One region of the Bacillus luti genome, then DNA from elsewhere that is predicted to be linked to it. Evidence: riboswitches for the same ligand, from Rfam matches in the RefSeq annotation. Region 1 holds a riboswitch; the other holds the start of a gene.
The links. A riboswitch is a leader RNA that binds a small molecule or an ion and turns the genes downstream of it on or off. The one in region 1 is predicted to bind FMN.

Region 1 (4,427 bases):
GCGAAAAAGAATGCGATGAATCCATTGTTTGTTTTAAATGAACAAAGAAATGAAGTCGCTTCTTCATCATTATACATCGTGCAAAAAGGAGATACTTTAGTCGGTATTGCGCGGAAATTTAGTATGACAGTTAATGAAATTAAAGAAAAAAATGGATTGCAGCAAGAGCGAATTTATCCAAATCAACAATTATATGTTAAGTAAGGGAAACGTGCCGAAAGTATAAACTTTGAATAGATTTATTTTTTAAAGATGACGATAGGAAATGAAATTGTATCGATGTTTTGCCAAAAGATAGCGACTTAGCAACGAAATATTATAACAAGAGCAACTTATTTCTAACAGAAAACCGTCCCAAAATATATTTTGGGACGGCTTCTTTTACCAAAAAATAAAGACACATATAAATCCAGAAATAGCTAAGTAGCTATATAAGTAAAAGACTTTTGTTCTTGTTTTCTCATTTGTCCGAAACAGTACAATAGTCGGTTCAATTAAACCGATTGTCAGACAGAGTAGGCCAAGAAGCATACAACCAATTGAAATAGAGTACAAGGCGATTTGTGGTGCTTGAAATGGAATCATCCATTTTAATAAAAATGCAATAAGTGCAGTGTAGCAAATGCTGCCGATGTATTTATTCAAAGGTGTATTAGAACGAAAACCAGGAAGTTTTTTTAAGAAAGAGCGGGAAACAACTTCTGTTTGTAAAGTTGTATGCTCCTCGATAATTTTTTGAGCTTCTTTTCCTTTTTGGAAAAGGGATAAAATCCAGTTTCGCTCACCTTGAAAAATAAATTGAGACGTTGTCAAATAGTGATCAACTTTCACTTTATTCCAATTCTTCCATGGATGACGTTCGCACAATTTTAATTTACTTTCTGTCTTTTTATCATACTGATAAATACTGATGCCATCTTCATCGAAAGCAGCATAGTATGTCTCGCTTGAGAATGTGCCTAAATCGATTGGACAGCAGAAAAGTAATTCTTTTTTTAAATAAAAGTATTCTTTTCTTAAGTTTTTTTTCATTGCTTCTCGAATAGAGTGTCTCTTATCTTTCTTCATGACATTTCCTCCATAATTCAGAAAATGTTCTTATCTTAACAATTCAACATCTTATCACTTTTAATTATATATGACTAGGGAATTCATAAGAGAAATGCCGAATAATAAAAAATATGGGTTGTATTGTAAAATATTTCGTCATTTTTATTAGGTTATTAAAAATAAATAACTAATTTTTAATAAGTTACAATTTTTTAGTTCACAATGTTATGAGGTTGTTGTATAATGAAGGGGAAAATAGAATATCGGTCTATCTTCGGGGCAGGGTGAAAATCCCGACCGGCGGTGATGAACTATGTATGATTTTGTTCTAAGCCCGCGAGCCGTTAAGGCAGGATTTGGTGTGATTCCAAAGCCGACAGTATAGTCTGGATGGGAGAAGATGGAGGTTCAAGCGTTCAAAAAAGATAGGTATTTGAACGTCTGTTTGATGTGCCTTAAATTCTCCCTTTGTGTAAAACACAAAGGGTTTATTCATTCTATGAAAAAATAGGCATAGCAGAACCTTTCCACTTTCCATGAGATGATCGATGGAAAAGGAGAGAGAAAGATGAAACAAAAAAACAGTGTAGTGCAGATGGTGAGTGTAGCGATGCTAAGTAGTATTGCATATTTACTGATGATGTTGGATTTCCCGTTCCCAGGGCTTCCGCCATTTTTAAAAATTGATTTTAGTGATGTGCCGGCTCTAATTGCAGCAATTATTTTCGGACCAATTGCGGGAGTAATTGTAGAGGCGATAAAGAATATTTTACATTACGGGATTCAAGGAAGTTTAACGGGTGTGCCAGTTGGAGAAATTGCAAACTTTATTGCAGGATGTTTATTTATTGGACCAGCGGCTTTCTTATTTAGAAAGTATCGTACTGTAAAGAGTTTAACGTCAGGATTAATGCTAGGGACAATTACAATGGCGCTTATCATGAGTGTATTAAACTACATCATCATATTCCCAGCTTACACTTGGTTTTTAAATTCACCAGCTATGTCTAGTGAGGCGATAAGAACAACAGTTGTAACGGCAATCTTACCGTTTAATTTGATTAAAGGAATTGTTGTGACAATTGTATTTGTAGCGTTATTTTCACGCCTGAAAGTATGGGTGTTTGCAAAAATGAAAAATGCATAGAAGATAGAATAAAACCATTAGTAGTATGGAACTGCTAATGGTTTTTTATTAAGTATTATGCAAACAAAAAATGCCCCTCATTAATATGAGGGGCATTTTTTGAAGTTAATAAAAGACTATTCGAATTTTAAAGCGTCGCCGTCAAATGATTCGTCAGCAACTTTAATTGAGTCAGTTGGACAACCTTCGAAAGCATCCATCATATCTTCAAGTAATACATCTGGAATTTCAACGATACCTTGGTTATCGTCTAATGTTACGAATGCAATACCTTCATCATCATAGTCGTAAATGTCTGGTGCAGCAGCGCCACAAGCACCACATGCAATACAAGTATCTTTATCAACGATTGTATATTTTGCCATCTTTTTTCCCTCCTGATAATATGTATGTGAAAAGCTCGTCATAAAAATTATAACCTTATTGTAAAACGGTTTTTAAAACTTTTCAACATAAAATTATAATGATAATGCTTATCAATTAGAGTGTCAACTTATTTTTGCATTATGTCATAAGATTTTCAAAATACGTAAATGTTATTTCGTTTGGTACAATAGAATATATACAAGTATATAGTGCCGATATGATAAGTTTAATGGGTAACGGTAGACGGTGCAGGTGCAATCGTACCGAAAAGCAATTAAGTTAGATTGAAAGGTGGAAGCGGTAATGCAACTACAATATACTTTATTGTATTGTTTAAAACAATTGAATGGTGAAAGGACCGTTTCTTCTATTTATTATTTATTAAAGGGAAAACGTTCTTCGCAAACGTTACAAGATGGAAATATGTTCCGAATTTCCTTTTTGTTTGGGATATATAAATCGTTAAATAGAACTGAATATGATCGTGAAGTTGCAAAGTTGTTACAAGCGGATTTGATTCAAGAAATACATGAAAATACATATTTGTTAACATCTAAAGGTAACGTGCAGTTACATACATGGGAGGAAGTATATGCTTTTCCGGCGTATTTACACGGTTTGCACTATGGTGAATTAGGTGAAACATTTTGGAAAAGATTATCCTTAATTATTCAAACTATATCTAATTTACAACGGAATAATACGAAGTTTATTCCGATTCAACAAGATACAGAAATCATGGTGTGGGTAAAACGCTTTTTAACAGGTATACCGTATAGGCGAAATGAATTGGCGAAAAGATTATGGAAAGAAATACATAATCTTTTAGGTAAAGGTGATGTGGTAGAAGCGACGATTGTAACATATCGATTAACAGGATATGAACGTATAGGTTGTACATTGCAGCAATTAGCGGAAATTACGAAACAAGATATATTCAGGGTGTACTTTTTATTTTGGGGTACAATTCATTTCCTTATACAAGAAGTTCGTGATAAAGAAAATGAATTTCCATTATTAGCTGAGATTATCTCTTATCCAAATGAGAGAGCGGAATTATTTAGTTTATCAACGAAAAAAACATATAATTTTTGGAAGCAAGGGCGCTCTTTAGAAGAAATAGCTACAATTAGAAATTTAAAGGTTGCGACGATAGAAGATCATTTTGTTGAAATTGCTTTGCGAGAAAGAGATTTTTCTATCGAGATGTTTATGAAAAAAGACAAAATAGATAAAGTAACAAAAGTAATTGATGCATTACAAACACGTAAGTTGCGTGAGTTGAAACAAGCGGTTGGAGAGGATATCTCTTATTTTGAAGTCCGTCTTGTATTGGCACGGATGGAGGGTATAAATGAAACTTGAGGAATATTTACATAGGTGGTTTGGATATTCTGAATTTCGTCCAGGGCAAAAAGGGGTAATTACAGATTTATTGGAAGGAAAAGACGTTATAGCGATGCTTCCGACCGGAAGAGGGAAGTCTATGTGCTATCAACTTCCAGGGTTAATGCAAGAAGGAACAGTACTTGTTGTATCACCATTATTATCTTTAATGGAAGATCAGGTTACACAATTAAAATATGTTGTGAAAAACAGAGTGATAGCATTTAATAGTTTTCGGACATTACATGAAAAAAGAGAAGCAATGAAAAAATTAGCTTCATATAAATTTATTTTTGTTTCACCAGAGATGTTACAGTCGGAATTGTTAATAAGAGAATTGAAGAGAATTCATATTTCATTATTTGTTGTGGATGAGGCTCACTGTATTTCACAATGGGGTTATGATTTTAGACCGGACTATAAAAAACTAAATGTAGTTATTGAGAATATCGGGTCTCCTGCGGTGCTAGCATTAACT
Region 2 (4,427 bases), 2.4 Mb from region 1:
GGTTCTAATTGTAGACGTTCTGCGTACCCTTCTGTAATTGGTACACAAACGAGACCACGCCCATGTGTAATCATAAAGTTAATTGTTTCTGGCGTAATATACTCTGCTAAAGCGATAAAATCTCCTTCATTTTCACGGTTTTCATCATCACATACGATAACAACTTTTCCTTGTTTTAAATCTTCTAGAGCTTCTTCAATACGATGAAACATAATGCTTCCCCCTTATAGAAATCCGTTTTCTTGTAAAAAGCTTTCGGTCATTGAGTCTGTTCTTTTTACAGGTTTAGTAATAAAGCGTTCGATATATTTACCAATCATGTCACACTCAATGTTTACGATGTCTCCCGCAATCTTTTCTCCGATAACAGATTCACTTACTGTGTGCGGAATGAGTGAGATTGTGATGGAAGATTCGTCTATATCAAATATTGTTAAACTCGTTCCATCAACAGCAACGGATCCTTTATGCAAACAATAGCGCAGCAATTCATCAGAAATAGCTATTTTGTAATAGACGGCATTATAGTGTTGTTTTTTGTTTAATATCGTTCCGATGCCATCAATATGTCCCGAAACGAAATGTCCACCGAATCGTCCGTTTGCAGCCATTGCTCGTTCTAAATTTACTTTAGAGTGCGGTTTAAGCGTGCGAAGTGATGTTGATTGCATCGTTTCAGGCATTGCATCCACTGTGAATGAAGTTGTTGTGAAACTCGTTACAGTTAAACAAATACCGTTAACCGCGATGCTATCCCCTAAGTGAACATCTGATAAAATCTCATTTGCATGGATTGTTAACTTCATCGCTTCTCCGCTTTGTTGCATGTTTGCGATAGTTCCTAATTCTTCTACAATTCCTGTAAACATTCCGTCACCTCACTTCGGGCATTCGCAACGATTTTTATATCATCGCCAATTTGTTTCATCTCTTGAATTTCTAAGGAAAGTGCATCTTGTAATGTTGCGAAACCATTTCCACCAAATAAAGTAGGGGCATTTTTCCCGCCAATTAATTTTGGGCTTATATAAGTTACAATTTCATTGAAATTATTTGTTTGTAAGAAACTTGCATGAACTGTTTGACCACCCTCAACGAAAAGAGATAGGATTTGTTTTTCGCCGAGTAGGTCTAAAACATCTTGAATTTCAATCTGCTTCGTTTTCATTTGGAATATAGCTATATTTTCAGATTCATAAGAAGCTATTTTTTCTTTATCTACATCCTTCCCGACAATAATCCATGTTGGTGCTAAACCATCTGTTATGACGTGAGAAGATGATGGCGTTCGTAAATGGGTATCTAAAATAACGCGAATAGGATGTTTCCCACCATTTGGAATTCTTGTCGTTAAATGCGGATTATCAGCTATAACCGTATTCAGTCCAACGAGAATTGCATCATGTGTATGGCGGTATTGGTGAACATCAGCTCGTGCTCCTTCACCTGTAATCCACTTACTTTCACCAGTGACAGTTGCTGTTTTTCCATCTAAGCTCATCGCTGTTTTTATTGTTACAAATGGACGTTTCGTTTTCATGTAGTGAAAAAAGAAACGATTTAATAAGGTGGCTTCTGCTTCAAGAATACCGGTAGTTACTTCAATGCCAGCTTCTTCTAATCTCCTTTTTCCATTACCAGAAACGAGAGGATTGCAATCAAGAGTAGCAATTACAACCCGTTTGACTCCTTTTTTGATGAGCAATTCACAGCAAGGTGGTGTTTTTCCAAAATGGCTACACGGTTCAAGTGTTACATAAACGGTAGCTCCTTTTGCTTTTTCACCAGCCATATGAAGAGCATGAACTTCTGCGTGTTCTTCACCGGCACGTAAATGAGCTCCCATACCGACGATGTTTCCGTCTTTTACAACAACAGCACCAACCATAGGATTTGGACTTGTTTGTCCGGATGTTCCTTCTGCTAACTGCAGGGCAATCCTCATATATTCTTGATCTGTCATTCTCTTCACCTCTCCTGAAAAAATCAAAAAACCCCAAGGATTTTATATCCTTGAGGTTTGGGAGACGTGATTTCTAGAAATATAGTTCGAATACGAAAGTATAGGAAAGAAACCTAACGATGATTGATATTTTTGCATAAGGAAAAAACCTAGCAAAATATCGAATTTTTCAAACGCTAGTCGTATCTTTTTATTTCAGTATAGAAACATAAGTATACAAAATAAAACATATATAAAGATTCAAAATGAAACTTTAAAAATATGCATACTGAAATAAAAGTGTATTCGCTATATAAAATTACTAGAAAACATATCCTTCTCCCATCCAGACTATACTGTCGGCCCTAGAGTTTCACTAGATCCACCGTTTTCGAGTTGAAAACGGGTCACGGACTTAGAAGTTTTCACTTCATCACCGCCGGTTGGGAATTTCACCCGACCCCGAAGGATGTTGTTTGCTCAAATTATAGCACAAAAAAAATAAAAGGCTAGTAAAAAATATTCGAATGTGAAGAATTGTGTGAAAATACATGTGAGTTGGAATGAGGTAAAAAGTATGAGAAATGTTGTAAGGAAAAGGGGGGACGAGAGTTAATGAAAAGAAAAAACATGCACAAAAAAATGTGCATGTCACATGTGAAATTATTCTGCCTCTGGTGCTCTAACAACAGACTCGAATTTACCTTTATGCGAAGCATCGCAATAAGGCATATTTTTTGATAAACCACAACGGCATAAAGAAAATGCCGGTTTTGCTGGGAATACATTCCCTTGTGAATCGACTAATTCCACGTCCCCTGTAACGCGAAAAGAGCCATTATCATTTACTTTAATTTGTACTTTTGCCAACGTTATCCCTCCTTCCCAAACGCTTAATTTCATCATATAATCAAGGGAAGTGCTTGGCAATATAAAGTGAAACTTTAATTAGTGGGGGAGGCATCCCCCACTAATTATTAGTTGAACCAATCGGGCTTTTAGGGGCAGTTAATCTCCCACCTAACTTCTTTGTTTCAGCCGGATTTTGAGGTGGGAGTTTTACTGCCCGCAAATAGCGGGGAAAAAAGAGCACTTTATTTGAGAAAGAAGAGAGTGTTATAATAGTCTTCATAATTGACTAGAGTAAGGTGACGAGAGATGGATAAACAATTACATACATTACGAAACATTGCAAATGAGCGCACGTGGGCATCATTTTTGAATGATAATCATCCATATAGTTTGTTACATTGGTCCATTGCAGGTGTAGGGCAAGAGGCGAAGGATGTTTGGTTACTTCAAGATGAAGTAACATTTCAAACGACAGAATTTCCAACGTTAGACGATGCAATGCAATGGATTTCTGAAAATATGGAACAAGTTACAGACGTTTTAGCGCAATAAAAAACAGGCTTATGCAAGCCTGTTTTTTGTTTCTTTTACGTATGTGTTTAAAAATTGATCGAGGGCTGCTTCGTACTCTTCTTTATTTTCGTTATAAGAGCAAGCGTGTGCACCGTGTTCTGCAATATACAGTTGTTTATTATTTTCTTTCGCTTCATATAACGCTTTTGTCATATCAGCTAAAATATAATCGTCATCTTTACTGTGAATAAAGAGCACCGGATTGTTAATGTTCTTTATACAGTCAATTGGTGAAACTTCACGAATTGTATAACCGTCACGAACTTTTAAAAATGCGTTTGCTAAAGGTAATAAAGGCCATTTTGGTAAATGGAATTCAACCTTTAAACGGTGCTGTAATTGTCCGTAAAAATCAGAGAAAGGACAATCTGCAATATAAAAATCAGCACCATCTTCTACAAGCCCTGCGTATTGAAGAAGTGTTGCAGCTCCCATCGATTCACCATGAATGCCAAGGATTATATTTGTGCCAAAACGACTTTTTAGCCAATCAACTACAGATTTTAAATCATGTTTTTCATAGTATCCATAGCTTGTTGTTTTTCCGCCAGTTTTACCATGGCGACGATGATCATAAATAACGACATTATATCCTCTGTTTAAAAATAACTTTGCATATTTTATAGAATTCATTTTATTTACAGTTACGCCGTGACAAAAAACCATAAACTTATTGGAATGACCAGAAGGAATGTAATATCCGTGAAGATCATATCCGAATTGCGAAGGGATATGAATTTCTTCTTTATGAAGAGCATCAAAATCCTCTATACGAAAATGTTTTTTCGTTTCTCTTTCGAGTACTTCTTCCTCTGTTTTTTTCTTTAAGTACATCACTTTATTTGTAAAGAAAATCCCAAGGGCAGTTATCGCACCTAGTATAGTAAACAATGCTGCAAAAAAACGTTTCATACTTTACCTCATCCTCCAAATACCGTTACATGTGATACACTTATATTGTATCACAATGATAGAAAAGGGGAGAAATAGGAAATGCTGCATATACAAAAAATTACGCCAGCGATGAAAGAAACAATCCGAATGTTCATGTGTGAGAACT

Region 2: linked by a shared signal. The riboswitch ahead of ribD (bifunctional diaminohydroxyphosphoribosylaminopyrimidine deaminase/5-amino-6-(5-phosphoribosylamino)uracil reductase RibD) and the one ahead of EUC40_RS18565 (ECF transporter S component) in region 1 are both predicted to bind FMN.

What each region holds. Positions count from the first base shown of each region.
Region 1 is NZ_CP040336.1:3,660,887-3,665,313, reverse strand. It holds gene EUC40_RS18575 (peptidoglycan DD-metalloendopeptidase family protein) at 1-204, shown strand, start outside; gene EUC40_RS18570 (hypothetical protein) at 382-1,068, opposite strand; FMN riboswitch at 1,317-1,456, shown strand; gene EUC40_RS18565 (ECF transporter S component) at 1,619-2,197, shown strand; gene EUC40_RS18560 (ferredoxin) at 2,314-2,562, opposite strand; gene EUC40_RS18555 (YpbB family protein) at 2,867-3,928, shown strand; gene EUC40_RS18550 (RecQ family ATP-dependent DNA helicase) at 3,918-4,427, shown strand, end outside.
Region 2 is NZ_CP040336.1:1,246,713-1,251,139, forward strand. It holds gene ribBA (bifunctional 3,4-dihydroxy-2-butanone 4-phosphate synthase/GTP cyclohydrolase II) at 1-212, opposite strand, end outside; gene ribE (riboflavin synthase subunit alpha) at 225-869, opposite strand; gene ribD (bifunctional diaminohydroxyphosphoribosylaminopyrimidine deaminase/5-amino-6-(5-phosphoribosylamino)uracil reductase RibD) at 851-1,963, opposite strand; FMN riboswitch at 2,273-2,416, opposite strand; gene EUC40_RS06510 (CDGSH iron-sulfur domain-containing protein) at 2,606-2,812, opposite strand; gene EUC40_RS06515 (DUF2552 family protein) at 3,101-3,346, shown strand; gene EUC40_RS06520 (alpha/beta hydrolase) at 3,356-4,279, opposite strand; gene EUC40_RS06525 (GNAT family N-acetyltransferase) at 4,361-4,427, shown strand, end outside.